2 regions of the Candidatus Allofournierella excrementavium genome follow, and region 1 is predicted to be linked to the other one. Evidence: predicted binding sites of a transcription regulator. Region 1 holds the regulator's gene; the other holds the start of a gene.
The links. The regulator Rex, encoded in region 1, represses fermentation and respiration genes when NADH is low (regulators of the CRP and FNR family bind a similar motif). The targets are predictions, from matches to a motif close to ATTGTTAANNNNTTAACAAT.
Positions count from the first base shown of each region.

Region 2: the regulator Rex is predicted to act here: its motif matches at 4,165-4,184, upstream of fucO (lactaldehyde reductase).

Region 1 is NZ_DBGFPE010000042.1:13,583-20,398, forward strand. It holds gene ACMI1Q_RS10000 (DNA translocase FtsK) at 1-2,045, opposite strand, end outside; gene ACMI1Q_RS10005 (GNAT family N-acetyltransferase) at 2,231-2,680, opposite strand; gene ACMI1Q_RS10010 (ClpP family protease) at 2,953-3,657, opposite strand; gene ACMI1Q_RS10015 (redox-sensing transcriptional repressor Rex) at 3,918-4,568, shown strand; gene ACMI1Q_RS10020 (thymidine kinase) at 4,600-5,217, shown strand; gene ACMI1Q_RS10025 (TetR/AcrR family transcriptional regulator) at 5,353-5,979, shown strand; gene ACMI1Q_RS10030 (hypothetical protein) at 6,129-6,614, shown strand; gene ACMI1Q_RS10035 (hypothetical protein) at 6,622-6,807, shown strand; gene ACMI1Q_RS10040 (DUF1266 domain-containing protein) at 6,794-6,816, shown strand, end outside.
Region 2 is NZ_DBGFPE010000048.1:17,313-24,128, forward strand. It holds gene spoIIID (sporulation transcriptional regulator SpoIIID) at 1-82, shown strand, start outside; gene ACMI1Q_RS11465 (aldo/keto reductase) at 152-1,249, opposite strand; gene ACMI1Q_RS11470 (NAD(P)/FAD-dependent oxidoreductase) at 1,397-2,248, shown strand; gene ACMI1Q_RS11475 (hypothetical protein) at 2,403-2,873, shown strand; gene fucO (lactaldehyde reductase) at 2,961-4,109, opposite strand; gene ACMI1Q_RS11485 (hypothetical protein) at 4,345-4,935, shown strand; gene ACMI1Q_RS11490 (hypothetical protein) at 4,939-5,865, shown strand; gene ACMI1Q_RS11495 (YitT family protein) at 6,114-6,816, shown strand, end outside.

The sequences.
Region 1 (6,816 bases):
TCCACCTGGCTGGACACGGCGAAGGCGATGCGGCTGGGGATGTTGGCCTTGATGAGGCCGGTGATGACGTCCACGCTGGGGCGCTGGGTGGCCACGATCAGGTGCATGCCCGCCGCGCGGGCCTTCTGGGCGATGCGGCAGATGTAGTCCTCCACCTCTTTGCCCGCGACCATCATCAGATCGGCCAGCTCGTCGATGATGATGGCGATGTAGGGCAGCTTTTCCAGGCCGTCGGTCTCGGCGGCAAGACGGTTGAAGCTCTTGATGTCACGCACGTTGTTCTCCGCGAACAGATGGTAGCGGCGCTCCATCTCCGCCACAGCGCTGCCCAGCGCGCCCGCCGCCTTGCGGGGCTCGGTGACCACCGGCATGAGCAGATGGGGGATGCCGTTGTACTCCGCCAGTTCCACCACCTTGGGGTCGATGAGGATGAGGCGCACGTCCTCGGGGCTGGCCTTGTACAAAAAGCTGATGATGATGCTGTTGACGCACACCGACTTACCGCTGCCGGTGGAGCCGGCGATAAGCAGGTGGGGCATCTTGCACAGGTCCGCGATCTGGGCGTTGCCCGCGATGTCCTTGCCGAGGGCCAGGGTCAGGGGCGAGGCGCTCTTGGAATAGACCGGGGACTCAAAGATGCTGCGGATGCCCACCGGGCTCTTTTTGCGGTTGGGCACCTCCACGCCCACGGCGGGCTTGCCGGGGATGGGTGCCTCGATGCGCACGCCGCCGGCGGCCAGATTCAGGGCGATGTCGTCCGCAAGGCCGGTGATGCGGCTGATCTTCACGCCCGCCAGAGGCTGCAGCTCGTAGCGGGTGACCGACGGGCCGCGGCAGATGTCCAGCACGCGGGTGCGCACGCCGAAGCTCTCCAGCGTGCTCACCAGCAGCTCGGCGTTCTTTTTCAGTTCTTCCTCCATGCCCGGGTCCTCTGCGGTGCCGGTGCGCTCGAAGAGGCTCAGGGGCGGATAGTGATAGACCTGCTGTTCCGCGGCGGCGGGCGCGATCATCATCTGGTCGTTTTTGCCCGGCACCACGGCGGCGGGGGTCATCTGAGCGGCGGAGGCCGCCCCCATGGCCCGCTGGACCAGATCGTCCAGGTCGCTGCCGCCCACCGTTTCGGGCAGGGGCTCTTCCCCGCCGGTCACTTCAGGGGCCGGTTCCTCATCGCCTTCCAGCAGGATGGGGGTCTCGAACTCGGACTCCTCCTGCGCCAGGGCGTTCACCGTTTTCGGGGCGTCCTGCGGCGGGTACATGCCAAAGGTGCCGCCCGGCCCCACCAGGGGCTCTTCCGGCTCGGGAGCAAGGTCGGTCTCCTGCACCGGGTCGGGCCCGAGGTCGATGTCCACCTGCGCCGCGCGGCGGCGCACCTTGGGCGCGGGCGCAGGCGCGGGGCGCTCTCTGCGCCGGGGCTGAGGCGGAGCCGGTTCTTCTTCCCGCTCTTCCTCCCGGCGGGCGGCACGCTCGGCGCGGTCCTCCTGCCACAGAGCAAAACGCCCGGCCACGAGGTTCCACAGATCGCCCGGAGTGACGCCGGCGAACCACATGATACCCGCCGCCAGCAGCACCAGCAGCAGGATGTTGGCCGCCGGCCGGCCGCACAGCACCAGCAGGGTGCCGCCGACCACACCGCCCAGCACACCGCCGCCCAGCGCGCCCTGGCCCTGCTCATACAGGGCCTTGACGACCTGGACGAAATCCATGCCGGAGAGATTGACCCGGGAGAACACCACAGCGGTGCCGCACAGGAACATCATCAGGCACAGGGCCTTGGCGCACTTGGACCAGATGGGCAGGCCCAACGCCACCAGCACCGCCACATACAGCACCAGAAGCCCCAGCACATACATGCCCAGGCCGAACACGCCGAACAGCGCGGCGCGCATCCAGGCCCAGGCGGATTCGCCTTCCACGAAGATCATGGCCACCAGAACGGCGCCCAAGCCAAAAAGCAGGATGCTCCAGCTTTGGGCAATGTCCGGCTGGGGCCTGCGCCGCCGGCTGCCGGAGCCGTTTTTTCGGGTCGAAGTTTTCTTTGTCGCCATAGTGTTTTTGTATCCTCTTTCGCCTTGCGTTGGTATCGTTCGCCGCGGGGCGTCTGCCCACGCGGCGCGGAATGCTTAACTTAATTATTTTACCATCAACCGGGCGAATTGTAAAACCCAAATTTGGCGAACGGGGGCCCCCGAAAATGGAAGCGCCGGGGCGTTTTGCCACGGGCAAAGCTCGTTTATCGCCGCAGGTTCAGCACAAGTTCCACTTCATCTTCAAACACCGCCCCGGTCGGCACAAAGCCTTTGTTTCTGTAAAGGCCCAGCGCCCGGGCATTGTCTTTGCTGCAGGTCAAAACCACCCGGTCCGAAGCTCCGAAAGGCTTTGTTTTGATGTATGCAAGCACCTGGTCCAGGGCGGCGCTTCCATACCCCAGCCCTTGGTGCGACGCATCGATCATCATGTGCCATATATCGTATTCCGGGACATCATAGTCGTAGATCACCATCACATAGCCGACCATCGTATCATTTTCATAGATGCCGAAGGGCTGGCATTGCTGCCTGTAAACATACGCCTGGGCAAGGCTGCGGATGGGGTGTGAAACGAAGCGCTCCTGTTCGGGCGCAAGTTTCAAATTGAACGCTTCCACAAAATTTTCTTCGGTGATTTTTTCAAGATGGGTCATAAATACCTCCACAAATCATTCCTGGTTCATCTGCAAACTGATTTTGCGCGAACATCTTGTGAAGGGCAGCAGACCGCATAAAAAAAGCCGCGGCAAACAAGCCGCGGCAAAGCCTATGAAGCACTCACAATGCGACCGGGGCCCTCAAAAGATATTCAGCTCGTGCATTCGTTCCGCTGTTTTTCATAGTTGAGCACCCCGCTTTCTATCTGGATTTATTTCATCATAAACCCCGTCCTCAAAAATGTCAACAATGGAAAGCGCCGGGGCCTTCAGCCCCGGCGTTCGATCTCGCCATACAGGTAATCCAGCGCGTCGTTCAAACTGCCCAGCTGGTCGATCAGGCCCTCGTGCACCGCCTGCTGGCCGGTGAGCACCGTGCCCACATCCATCACCAGCTCGCCGGTGTGCATCATCAGTTCCACAAAGCGTTCCTTGCTGATCTTCGAGTGGCTCTCCACAAAACCGGCGATGCGCTCCTGCATCTGCTCGAAATAGCGCATGGTCTGGGGCACGCCCAGCACCAGCCCGGAATGGCGCACCGGGTGGATGGTCATGGTGGCGGTGGGCACGATGAAACTGCGCCGACCGCTGACCGCCAGCGGGATGCCGATGGAGTGGCCGCCGCCCAGCACCAGCGTGGCGCTGGGCTTGCTGACCCCGCTGATGAGTTCTGAGAGGGCCAGGCCCGCCTCCACGTCGCCGCCCACCGTATTCAGGATGACCAGCAGCGCCTCGATGTCCGGGTCCTCCTCGATGGCCACCAGCTGGGGGATCACGTGCTCGTATTTGGTCACCTTCTGGCTCTGGTCCGCGCTGACGTGGCCCTCGATCAGCCCCACCACCGTCAGGCAGTGGATGGCGTGGCGGCCCTTGGTGCGGATCACCGAGCCGGTGTCCATCATATATTCCTGTTCCAGTTTTTCCTGCTCCACCTGCGCATCGGTGGGCGGCTGCTTGTTCTCGTTCGGTTCCATGGCTTTGTGCGCCTCCTTTTCGGTCTTCCCTGACAGTGTTCCCCCCTTCGGGCCTCAGTTATACAAAAAGACGCAGTGTGTTCAAAAACTTTGTATTCTGTTTGACAAAGCCGCTTCAAAGATTATACTATATAAAAAGGGCGTCTGTTTTCGGCGCTTTGCCCCGGTCTGTGGTCCGCAGCACAGCCGGGCCGGGGAATAAAAAGCGGCCTGCTGCTGCTTTGCCTTTTGCAAGCCACGCTTGAAGAATCTGATAAAAGATGGTGAAACGAATGAACAACTCTCAGGGCAAGGTATCACTGCCGGTCATCAAACGGCTGCCGAAGTACTACCGCTACATCGCGCAGCTGCACAAATCCGGCGTGGCGACAATTTCTTCCAGCGAACTGGCCCGCATGATGGGCACCACCGCCAGCCAGGTCCGGCAGGACTTCAACTGCTTCGGCGGCTTCGGGCAGCAGGGCATCGGCTACAATGTGGAAGTGCTGGAAAAAGAGATCGGCCATCTTCTGTTCGGCCACGGCGAAAAGCTGCCCACCATCCTGCTGGGCGCCGGCCGCCTGGGCACCGCCGTGTCCCGCTTTCTGACCACCGACACCAACGGCTACAACCTGCTGGCGGTGTTCGACATCCGTCAGGAACTGGTGGGGCACGATTTGGACGGTGTGCCCATTCATCACATCGACGAACTGGACGAGTTCTGCAAGGCCAACCACCCCACCGTTGCGGTGCTGTGCCTGCCCCGGGAGAGCGCGAAGGAAGTTTCCGGCCAGCTGGTAGAGCTGGGCATCAAGGGCTTCTGGAATTTCAGCCACTATGACCTCTCCGTCGCCTACCCCAACGTCACTGTGGAGAACGCCCACCTGGGCGACAGCCTGATGAGCCTGGGGTACCGGCTGCGCAACAAATAAACACCACAACGAAAGTGAGCGTCCCTCGTTTATGGCTAAACTTTATTACCGCTACGGCGCGATGAACAGCGGCAAAAGCACCGCTCTGATGCAGGTGGCATTCAACTACGAAGAGCGGGGCATGCGGGTGTTCATCCTCAAGCCCAGCATCGACACAAAGGGCGGAGAATGCCTGCTCAGCCGCCTGGGCGTGAGCCGCCCGGTGGACAAGGCCGTCACCCCCGACATGGACGTGTTCGAGCTGGTAAAACAGGAGGCGGCCCGCGGCGACAAGCCCCTGGCCTGCGTGCTCACCGACGAGAGCCAGTTTTTCACCCCCCAGCAGGCGGAACAGCTGTTCATGGTGACCGTGAAGCTGAACATCCCCGTCATCGCCTACGGTCTGCGCACCGACTTCTCCATGCAGGGGTTCCCCGGCTCCACCCGCCTTCTGGAACTGGCCCACGCCATTGAGGAGATGAAGACCATCTGCACCTGCGGGCGCAAAGCCACCTGCAACGGGCGCAAGGTGAACGGCGAATTCGTGTTCGAGGGCGACCAGGTGGCCATCGACCAGGAGAACAACGTGGAATACCAGAGCCTTTGCGCGCAATGCTATTTTGCCGAGCGGGAAAAGTTCTATCAGCGGCATCCCAAAGTCCGCGTTTGACCTGCCTCCAGTTTTGTTGCAGACACCAGCCGGGAACCGAAGTTCCCGGCTGGTTTTTCTTGTGTTTTTTCCGTCCTCATGCTACAATAAAAACAAATCCGCAATTTGTGTTTTTATCATAAGGGAGGTGCCGGCATGCCGAAGGTGGCCTATTCCGAGGCGCAGCGGGAACAGATCCGCAGGGATCTTGTGGCCGTGGGCCTGGAACTGATGACAAAGCAGGGCATCCAGCACACCACGGTGGAGCAGATCTATCAGAAGGTGGGCATCTCCCGTTCCTTTTTCTACACCTTCTTCCCCACCAAGGAGGACCTGGTGGTGGAGATGCTCTATCTCCAGCAGCCCAGGGTGGTGGCGTATGCCCGGCAGCTGCTGGCCGACCCCAAGCTGGACTGGCGGCAGGCCGTCACCAGATTTCTTCGCATCTGCTGCTACGGTGAGCGCAACGGCATCGCGGTGCTCACGGTGGAAGAGCAGCAGAAGATTTTCCACCGCCTGTCTCCCGAGAGCTATCAGTCTTTCCGGGAAAAACAGCAGCGGCTGTTCGGACAGCTGATGGAAATTTTCGGTGTGCGCCCCACTCCCGAGCGCATCAGCCTGTTCACCAATCTCTGTCTTGCGGTGATGGTCATCCAGCGGGCCATCCCCGGCAGCCTTCCCCTGCTTGTCCCCGAGGCGGCGGAGGCCACCATCGATGTGCAGATAAACTCGATCGTGGACTGGCTGGCTTCCCTGCGCGCCCAGGACGCCCAAAACCAATAACTTTGCGGCCCGTTTGGCCCCTTTTGGCGGTGTTTTTCAAACGGGCCATTCTTCAGCTCGCAATAAAGACAAATTCAAGATTTTATCTTTATACAGAATTTTCTCCGTCTTGCGGCGGAGAGATAATAAACACTCAGGAGGATTTTGAAATGGGAATTTTCAGCAAGCTGTTCAAGGGCCCGGAGATCGACATGGAAAAGAGCGCCGCCAACGCCAAAAAGATGCGGGCGCTGTTTGACCATGTGGTGGAGGGCGGCAGTGAATACCGGCTCATTTTCGGCTACACCGAGGATGTGAGCCGCTTCAACTACGGCTTTGTCCACGGCAGCAAGACCAAGATCGGCAATCTCATCGTTGGCTGGAACGAGGCACAGGAAACCATCGTGGTGGTGCCCACCGTGCCTGACCTTTCCGGCTGCGGCGACCCCACTTTCTACCGCCGCGCCGACATTTTGAAGGCCTATCGGAACAAATATCCCACCGACGCTTTTGTCATTTACCCGGACAAGCGGGGCTACATCGCCATCAACGCCTACGACTGGCTGGAGGACGAGAGCCTGTACGTCTATGTGTCCCAGGACGAGGAACTGGCCGCCTTCACCGAGTTCTTTATGAACCGCTTTGCGAAGAAGTGAGGCTGTGATGCCCTGGGACGAGCTTTTCTGGATGTTTGTCCTGCTCACGGTGCTGGCAATTTTCGGGCAGCTGTGGTTCCATTTTGTGGATTCACTGCTGGAGCGGGCAAAGCGCCTGCTGTTCCGCCGCGGGCAGCCGCCGGTCTGGCACACGCTGCCCGGCGAAAAGGAGGATGACGATGGACATCAATGAAATCATGAA
Region 2 (6,816 bases), on a different contig from region 1:
GCAGCAGGTGCTGGGGGCCAACAAGGCCGAGCGGCACCTGCGGGGCGGAGCCGCCACCCGGCTGAAATATTCCCGCGGGTGAACGCCCCTGCGCTTCACAGGAAAAGAGGGAGGGCCCGGTCGATGCCGACCGGGCTCTCCCCCGCTTTTTTTACTGTTCAAATTCCCGCGCGGCCAGCGCCAGCAGCTTCCGGATGGGCAGCTTCTGGGGGCAGGCCTTTTCGCAGGCGCCGCAGCCCACGCAGGCCGAGGCCTCGCCGCCGGGCACAGCGGCGTATCGGGCGGCGGCGTCTGTCTCGCCCCGCAGGCGGGCGTTGTAGGCCGCGAAGCGGTCCGGGATGCGGATGGCCGCCGGGCAGCCGGAGGTGCAGTAGCCGCAGGCGGTGCACTGCACCAGCTGCTGGGCGGTGAGGATGCGCCGCAGCGGCTCCGCCGCCGCCCGCTCCGCGCCGGTAAGGGGCGCGGGGGCGCTCATCACCCGCAGGTTCTCCTCCAGCTGATCTGGGCTGCTCATGCCCGAAAGCACCATCTTCACCCCTTCAAAATCGGCGGCAAAGCGCAGGGCAAAGCCCGCCGGGCTGCTGTCGCTCACCTTTGCCAGCAGCGCCCGGGCCTCGTCCGGCAGCTGGGCCAGCCGCCCGCCCCGCACCGGCTCCATCACCACCACCGGCTTTTGGTGGCGGCGGCAGACCTCGTAGCAGGCGCGGCTCTGCACCTGGGGGTCCTCGTAATCCAGATAGTTGAACTGCAGCTGCACGAAGTCCAGCTGGGGATACTCGGTGAGGATGCGCTCCAGCACCGGAGCGGTGTCGTGGAAGGAGATGCCCACATGGCGCACCCGGCCCTCCGCCTTCAGGGCGAAGGCCGTCTCGTAGGCGCGGCAGCTTTTATAGAACTCGAAGCGCCCGGCGCTCTGGGCGTGCATCAGGTACATGTCGAAGTACTCCACGCCGCAGGCCTCCAGCTGCTGTTCGAACAGGGGCCGGATGTCCGCCTCCTTCTCAAAGAAGGGAGGCGAGAGCTTGTCCGCCAGAATGTACTTCTCCCGGGGGTACCGGCTGGTGAGGGCGGCTTTCAGCGCCGCCTCGCTCTGGCCGTCGTGGTAGCCGTGGGCGGTGTCGAAGTAGCAAAAGCCCGCCGCCAAAAATTCGTCCACCATGCGGCAGGTGGTCTCGATGTCCACCTCCTCCCCTTTCATGGGCAGGCGCATGAAGCCAAAGCCCAGTTTTTTATCCGCAGGTCCGAACACAGGGCATCCCTCCTCTGGTCTTTTCTTTATTATACCTGCCTGCGCGCCGGTTGGCAACGCGGGGCCCTTTGTGATAAAATTACGGTAAACAGGGCCTCGCTGCCCTATACTGAATACGACGAACAACGGGCAAGGAGGCGCGTTTTTATGAGTGAAGCCATGTTGGACTGCGCGGTGGTGGGCGGCGGGCCCGCCGGGCTTTCGGCGGCCATCAACCTGCACCAGCGGGGCAAGAGCGTCCGGGTGCTGGGCGCGGGGGCGGGCCTTCTGGCCAAAGCCGAGCGGGTGGACAACTACCTGGGTCTGCCGGGGCTCTCCGGCAGCGAGATGCTGGCGGCCTTTGCCGACCATGCCAGATCGCTGGGCATCGTCCCGAAGGCGGGTCGGGTGACCAACGTGCTGCCCCTGGGCGACCGCTTCATGCTGAACTTCGACGGCAACATCCTGGAGGCCCGCACGGTCATTCTGGCCGGCGGCGTGGCCAAGGCCAAACCCATCGAGGGCGAGAGCGAGTTTCTGGGCCGGGGCGTGTCCTACTGCGCCACCTGTGACGGTATGCTCTACCGCGGCCGGGAGGTGGCGGTGTGGGGCCTTTCCCCCGAGGCGGCAGGCGAGGCGAACTTCTTGGCCTCCATCGGCTGCAAGGTGCGGTTCGTCTCCCCCAAGCGCCCGGCGGAGCTCAGCGATGCCATCGAGCATCTGCCCGGCGCGGTGCAGGCGGTGGGCGGCGGCCAGACGGTGGAGTGGATGCGGGTGGCGGGCCAGGAGCTGCCCATCCAGGGGCTGTTCATCCTGCGCAGCGCCATCGCGCCGGACACCCTGCTGCCCGGCCTTGCCATCGAGGACGGCTTTGTGAAGGTGGACCGGCACATGGCCACCAACATCGAGGGCGCCTTTGCCGCCGGGGACATCGCCGGCGCGCCGCTGCAGGTGGCGAAGGCGGTGGGCGAGGGCCTCATCGCGGGGCTTTCCGCCGCGGAATATCTGGACAAGCTGTGAACTCACGCAAAAAAGGGGCAGCCCCGCGGGCGGCCCCTTTTTTCTTTTGAGCAAGGCCGCGTCTTGGCCCCATTTTGTATTTACTCTTTGGCCGTTCCATGCTATATTCAAATCAAGGAACACCCCTTTAAAAAAGGAAAAGGAGGCCCCGCTCATGAACGTCCGCATCCCGAAACTTTTTCTGGCATTCCTGGCGCTGGCTCTGGCCCTGTGCGCCTGTTCCGCCAAGGAAGCGGCCTTCCAGACACCGGAGGAGGCCGGCGAGGCATTTCTGACGGAATTCTTCACCGCCAACGCCGACGGCCGCTACGATGCCTTCTCCCAGGCTTCCGTCATAGACGAGGCCGCCGTGACGGACTATTATGAAGGGCTTGCCCCCTGTGTCAGCCCCGAAGCACTGGACGTGCTCGTCGCCAACCGCACCCTGATGCGGTACGACGAGTTTTACGCGGGCAGGCAGGTGGAGGTGGCAGAAGTCCGGCTGGAAGGCACAGGCGACGACAACTTTGATTTCACCGTCAGCCTGACCGTGGACGGCGAGCCGGAGGAATACACAGGCCAGCTCTCGGCCGGGCCGCTGGACGGCAGTTATGCCGTGACCCGTTTTTACTGCGGCGGGATGTGACCTTTCGCCAAGCCAGCATCGACGCACACAAAAAGAGGGGCCGCCCCGCGGGGCGGCTCCTCTTTCTTTTGATTGGTTCTGAACGCCTTACATCAGGCTGCGGTAGAGCGCGGCGATCTCCTCCACGCTGGTGTCGCGGGGGTTGCCGGGACGGCAGGCGTCGGCATAGGCGCTCTCGGAGAGGAACTGCACGTCCTCCTCCTTCACGATGGCCTTCAGGTCGGCGGGGATGCCCACGTCCTGGCTCAGCTGCTTCACGGCGGCGCAGGCGGCCTTGCGGGCCTCGTCCAGGGTCATGGCGTCCACGCCTTCCACGCCCATGGCCTTGGCGATGTCGCGGTACTTCTCGCCGGTGGCGGGAGCGTTGTACTCCATCACGGTGGGCAGCAGGATGGCGTTGGCCACGCCGTGGGGGGTGTCGTAGACAGCGCCCAGGCTGTGGGCCATGGAGTGCACGATGCCGAGACCCACGTTGGAGAAGCCCTGGCCGGCGATGTACTGGGCCAGCGCCATGCCCTCACGGCCTTCCGGCTCGCCGGCGACGGCGCCCCGCAGGTGTTTCGCGATGAGCTCGATGGCCTTGAGATGGAACATGTCGGTCATCTCCCAGGCGGCCTTGGTGATGTAGCCCTCGATGGCGTGGGTCAGCGCGTCCATGCCGGTGGCGGCGGTGAGGCCCTTGGGCATGGTGGACATCATGTCCGGGTCCACCACGGCAACCTCGGGGATGTCGTTGGTGTCCACGCAGACGAACTTGCGCTTCTTCTCCACGTCGGTGATGACGTAGTTGATGGTCACCTCGGCGGCGGTGCCGGCGGTGGTGGGCACGGCGATGGTGAACACCGCGTGCTTCTTGGTGGGGGCAACGCCCTCCAGGCTGCGCACGTCGGCAAACTCGGGGTTGTTGGCGATGATGCCGATGGCCTTGGCGGTGTCCATGGAGGAGCCGCCGCCAATGGTCACGATGCAGTCCGCACCGCTGGTCTTGAAGGCCTCCACGCCGTGCTGCACGTTCTCGATGGTGGGGTTGGGCTTGATGTCGCTGTAAACTTCATAGGCAAAGCCCGCCGCCTCCAGCAGGTCGGTGACCTTCTTGGTCACGCCGAACTTCAAAAGGTCGGGGTCAGAGCAGACAAAAGCCTTTTTGTAGCCGCGGGCGGTCAGCTCGGGAACGATGTTCTCGATGGCGCCCTTGCCATGATAGGAAATGGTGTTCAGAACGATGCGGTTAGCCATTGGTATCCTCTCCTTTTCAGGTCAAACAAAACGTTTGCTTGGCGGAGTTTCTCCGTCTGTTACAAGTATAACAATCTATTCCCCGCAGGGCAAGGGAGCGTTTCGCATGAAAAACGCAAAAAAATTTTAGTCGCTTTGCAATATTTTCCTCACCTCAGGTGTTTACTCTGTGCCGGCGGGGAACACTAACCCCAAAACCGGCCGCACATTTCTTTAAAATTAAGGAGTCACACACATGAAAAAACTCGCTTTGACCCTCGCCCTCATCATGGCTGTTGCCGCCTTTGCCGGCTGCTCTTCCGCCCCCTCTTCTTCCGCGCCTTCCTCCGCGCCCAGCAGCAGCGCGCCGGCTTCCGAGCCCGCCTCTGAGCCTGCTTCCGAGCCCGCTTCCGAGCCTGCCAGCGAAGCCGAGCCCGGCAGCCTGGAGGCCCTGATGGACCAGGTGCTGGCCGCGGGCGACGCGGAGCAGATCCCCATGCTGATGCCCGCCGACCTGAACGGCGGCGCCAAGTACACCCCGCTCACCGAGGAGAACTCCGAGTACAACCTGGGCGTGACCCGTGACCGCTATGCCGACGGCATCGCCGCCGAGGCCGCCATGACTTCCGTGCCCTTCTCCGTCTGCCTGGTGAAGGCGAACAGCGCCGAGGAGGCCGAGCAGCTGGCCGCCAACATCGAGGCCAATGCCGACCCCCGCAAGTGGATCTGCGTGGAAGCCGAGAGCAAGATCGTGGACTTCTCCGGCGACACCGTCATCCTCATCATGACCAGCGCCGACCTGGCTGAGCAGCTGCACAGCGGCTTCACCGCCGCCGTGGCTGAGTAAGCCGTGAAACGCAAACTCGCATTCGCAGCCGCGGGGCTCTGCTTCGCGGCTGCCGCTGTTGTCATTGCGGTGGCAATGGGCCTGTTCGACCGCGGCATGCGCCCGGACGAGAACGGCATGTACACCGCCCACGGCCACTGGGTGGAGGCGCTGGACGGGCCCGACGTGGACAGTGCGGTGCGCTTTGGCGAAAAGCTGGAAAAGCTGAAGGCGGACCTGCTCACCGAGGAGAACCGCGCCTTTTACGCCATCGTGCCGGACAAGGGCTATTACCTGACCGACGAGGTGAGGCCCGCCACCGACTATCAGGCTCTGTTCTCCACGGTGGACAGCCAGCTGATGGGCAGCGGCATCGAAAAGATCGACCTGACCGGGGCGCTGACCCTGGAGGACTACTATTTCACCGACAGCCACTGGCGGCAGGAGCGGCTGGGCGGCGTGGTGGACGCGCTGGGCGCGGCCATGGGCTTTTCGGTGGACATGGACGGCTTTGACCCGGTGACGGTGGAAGGCTTCATCGGCGCCTACGGCAAGTACGGCGCGGACAAGCCGGAAGAACTGACCTATCTGGTCAGCGACGCCACCGTGGCCGCCGTGTGCGACAACTACCAGTACCCCGATTCCACCGCTGTCTACGACCTCGAACGCCTTGACACCGACGTGCCCTACGACGTGTTTTTGAGCGGGGCCAGCCCCCTCATCACCGTCGAGAGCCCCCTGGCGGCCACCGACAAGGAGCTGGTGGTGTTCCGGGATTCCTATGCCAGCAGCCTTGTTCCGCTGCTGCTGGGCCAGTACCGCAAGGTGACCCTGGTGGACATCCGCTACATGGTCAGCGGCCTTGTGCCCCAGTATGTGGAGTTCACCGACCAGGACGTGCTGTTTTTGTACAGCACCTACGTGGTGAACCAGAGCGCCATGCTGCGCTGAAGGCCCTGCGCGTTTTGACAAAGACCGGCGTTTTGCCCCGCATCTTTCGGGGCAAAACGCCGAACTTTTTTTGCCGGGGCTTGCAAACGCCACCGGGCTGTGCAATACTTGTGTGTAATATAAAAGGAGGTGGGTCAGATGGACTGCGCCCGGTGTGATGTGCATAGATTCGGCGGCAGGCCTTTGGCCTGCCGCCTTTCGCTTTATCATGGCACTGTCGTGCAGTGCATCGAGGGGAGGGTTCGCCCGTGAAAGGCTTCATTCTGCCCGCACGGGGAAAAAACATTCTGCTGGTGCTGCTGGGCAACGCGCTGTACGCCCTGGCGGTGGACATGTTCGTGCTGCCCTGCGGGCTCATCACCGGCGGCACAACGGGTCTGGCGCTGGCCACCCGCTACTGGCTGGACGTGCCGGTGGCCGGGTTCGTGCTGGTGTCCAACATCATCATGTTCGTGGTGGGCGCGGTGGCCATGGGCCGGTGGTTCGCCTTCAACACGGCGCTGTCCACCTTCTGCTACCCGCTGTTCCTGGACCTGTTCGCCCGCATCCCGGGCATCGACGGCTTCACCCGTGACCCCATGCTGGGCACCATCTTCGCCGGCGTGCTCATCGGCGTGGCCATCGGGCTGGTGATCGGCGCGGGGGCCTCCAGCGGCGGCATGGACATCCCGCCCATCGTGCTGAACAAGTACTTCGGCCTGCCGGTGGGCGCGGTGATGTACCTGCTGGATTTCCTCATCCTCATCGGCCAGATGGTCTTTGCCGACAAGGAGCAGATCCTCTACGGCATCCTGCTGGTGCTGCTCTACACCGTCATTCTGGAAAAGGTGTCGGTGATGGGCCACGCCAAGATCCAGGTGAAGATCCTCAGCGAAAAGAACGACGAGATCCGCCGCATCATCCTGCGGGTGCTGGACCGGGGCTGCACGGTGCTGCACGCCCAGACCGGCT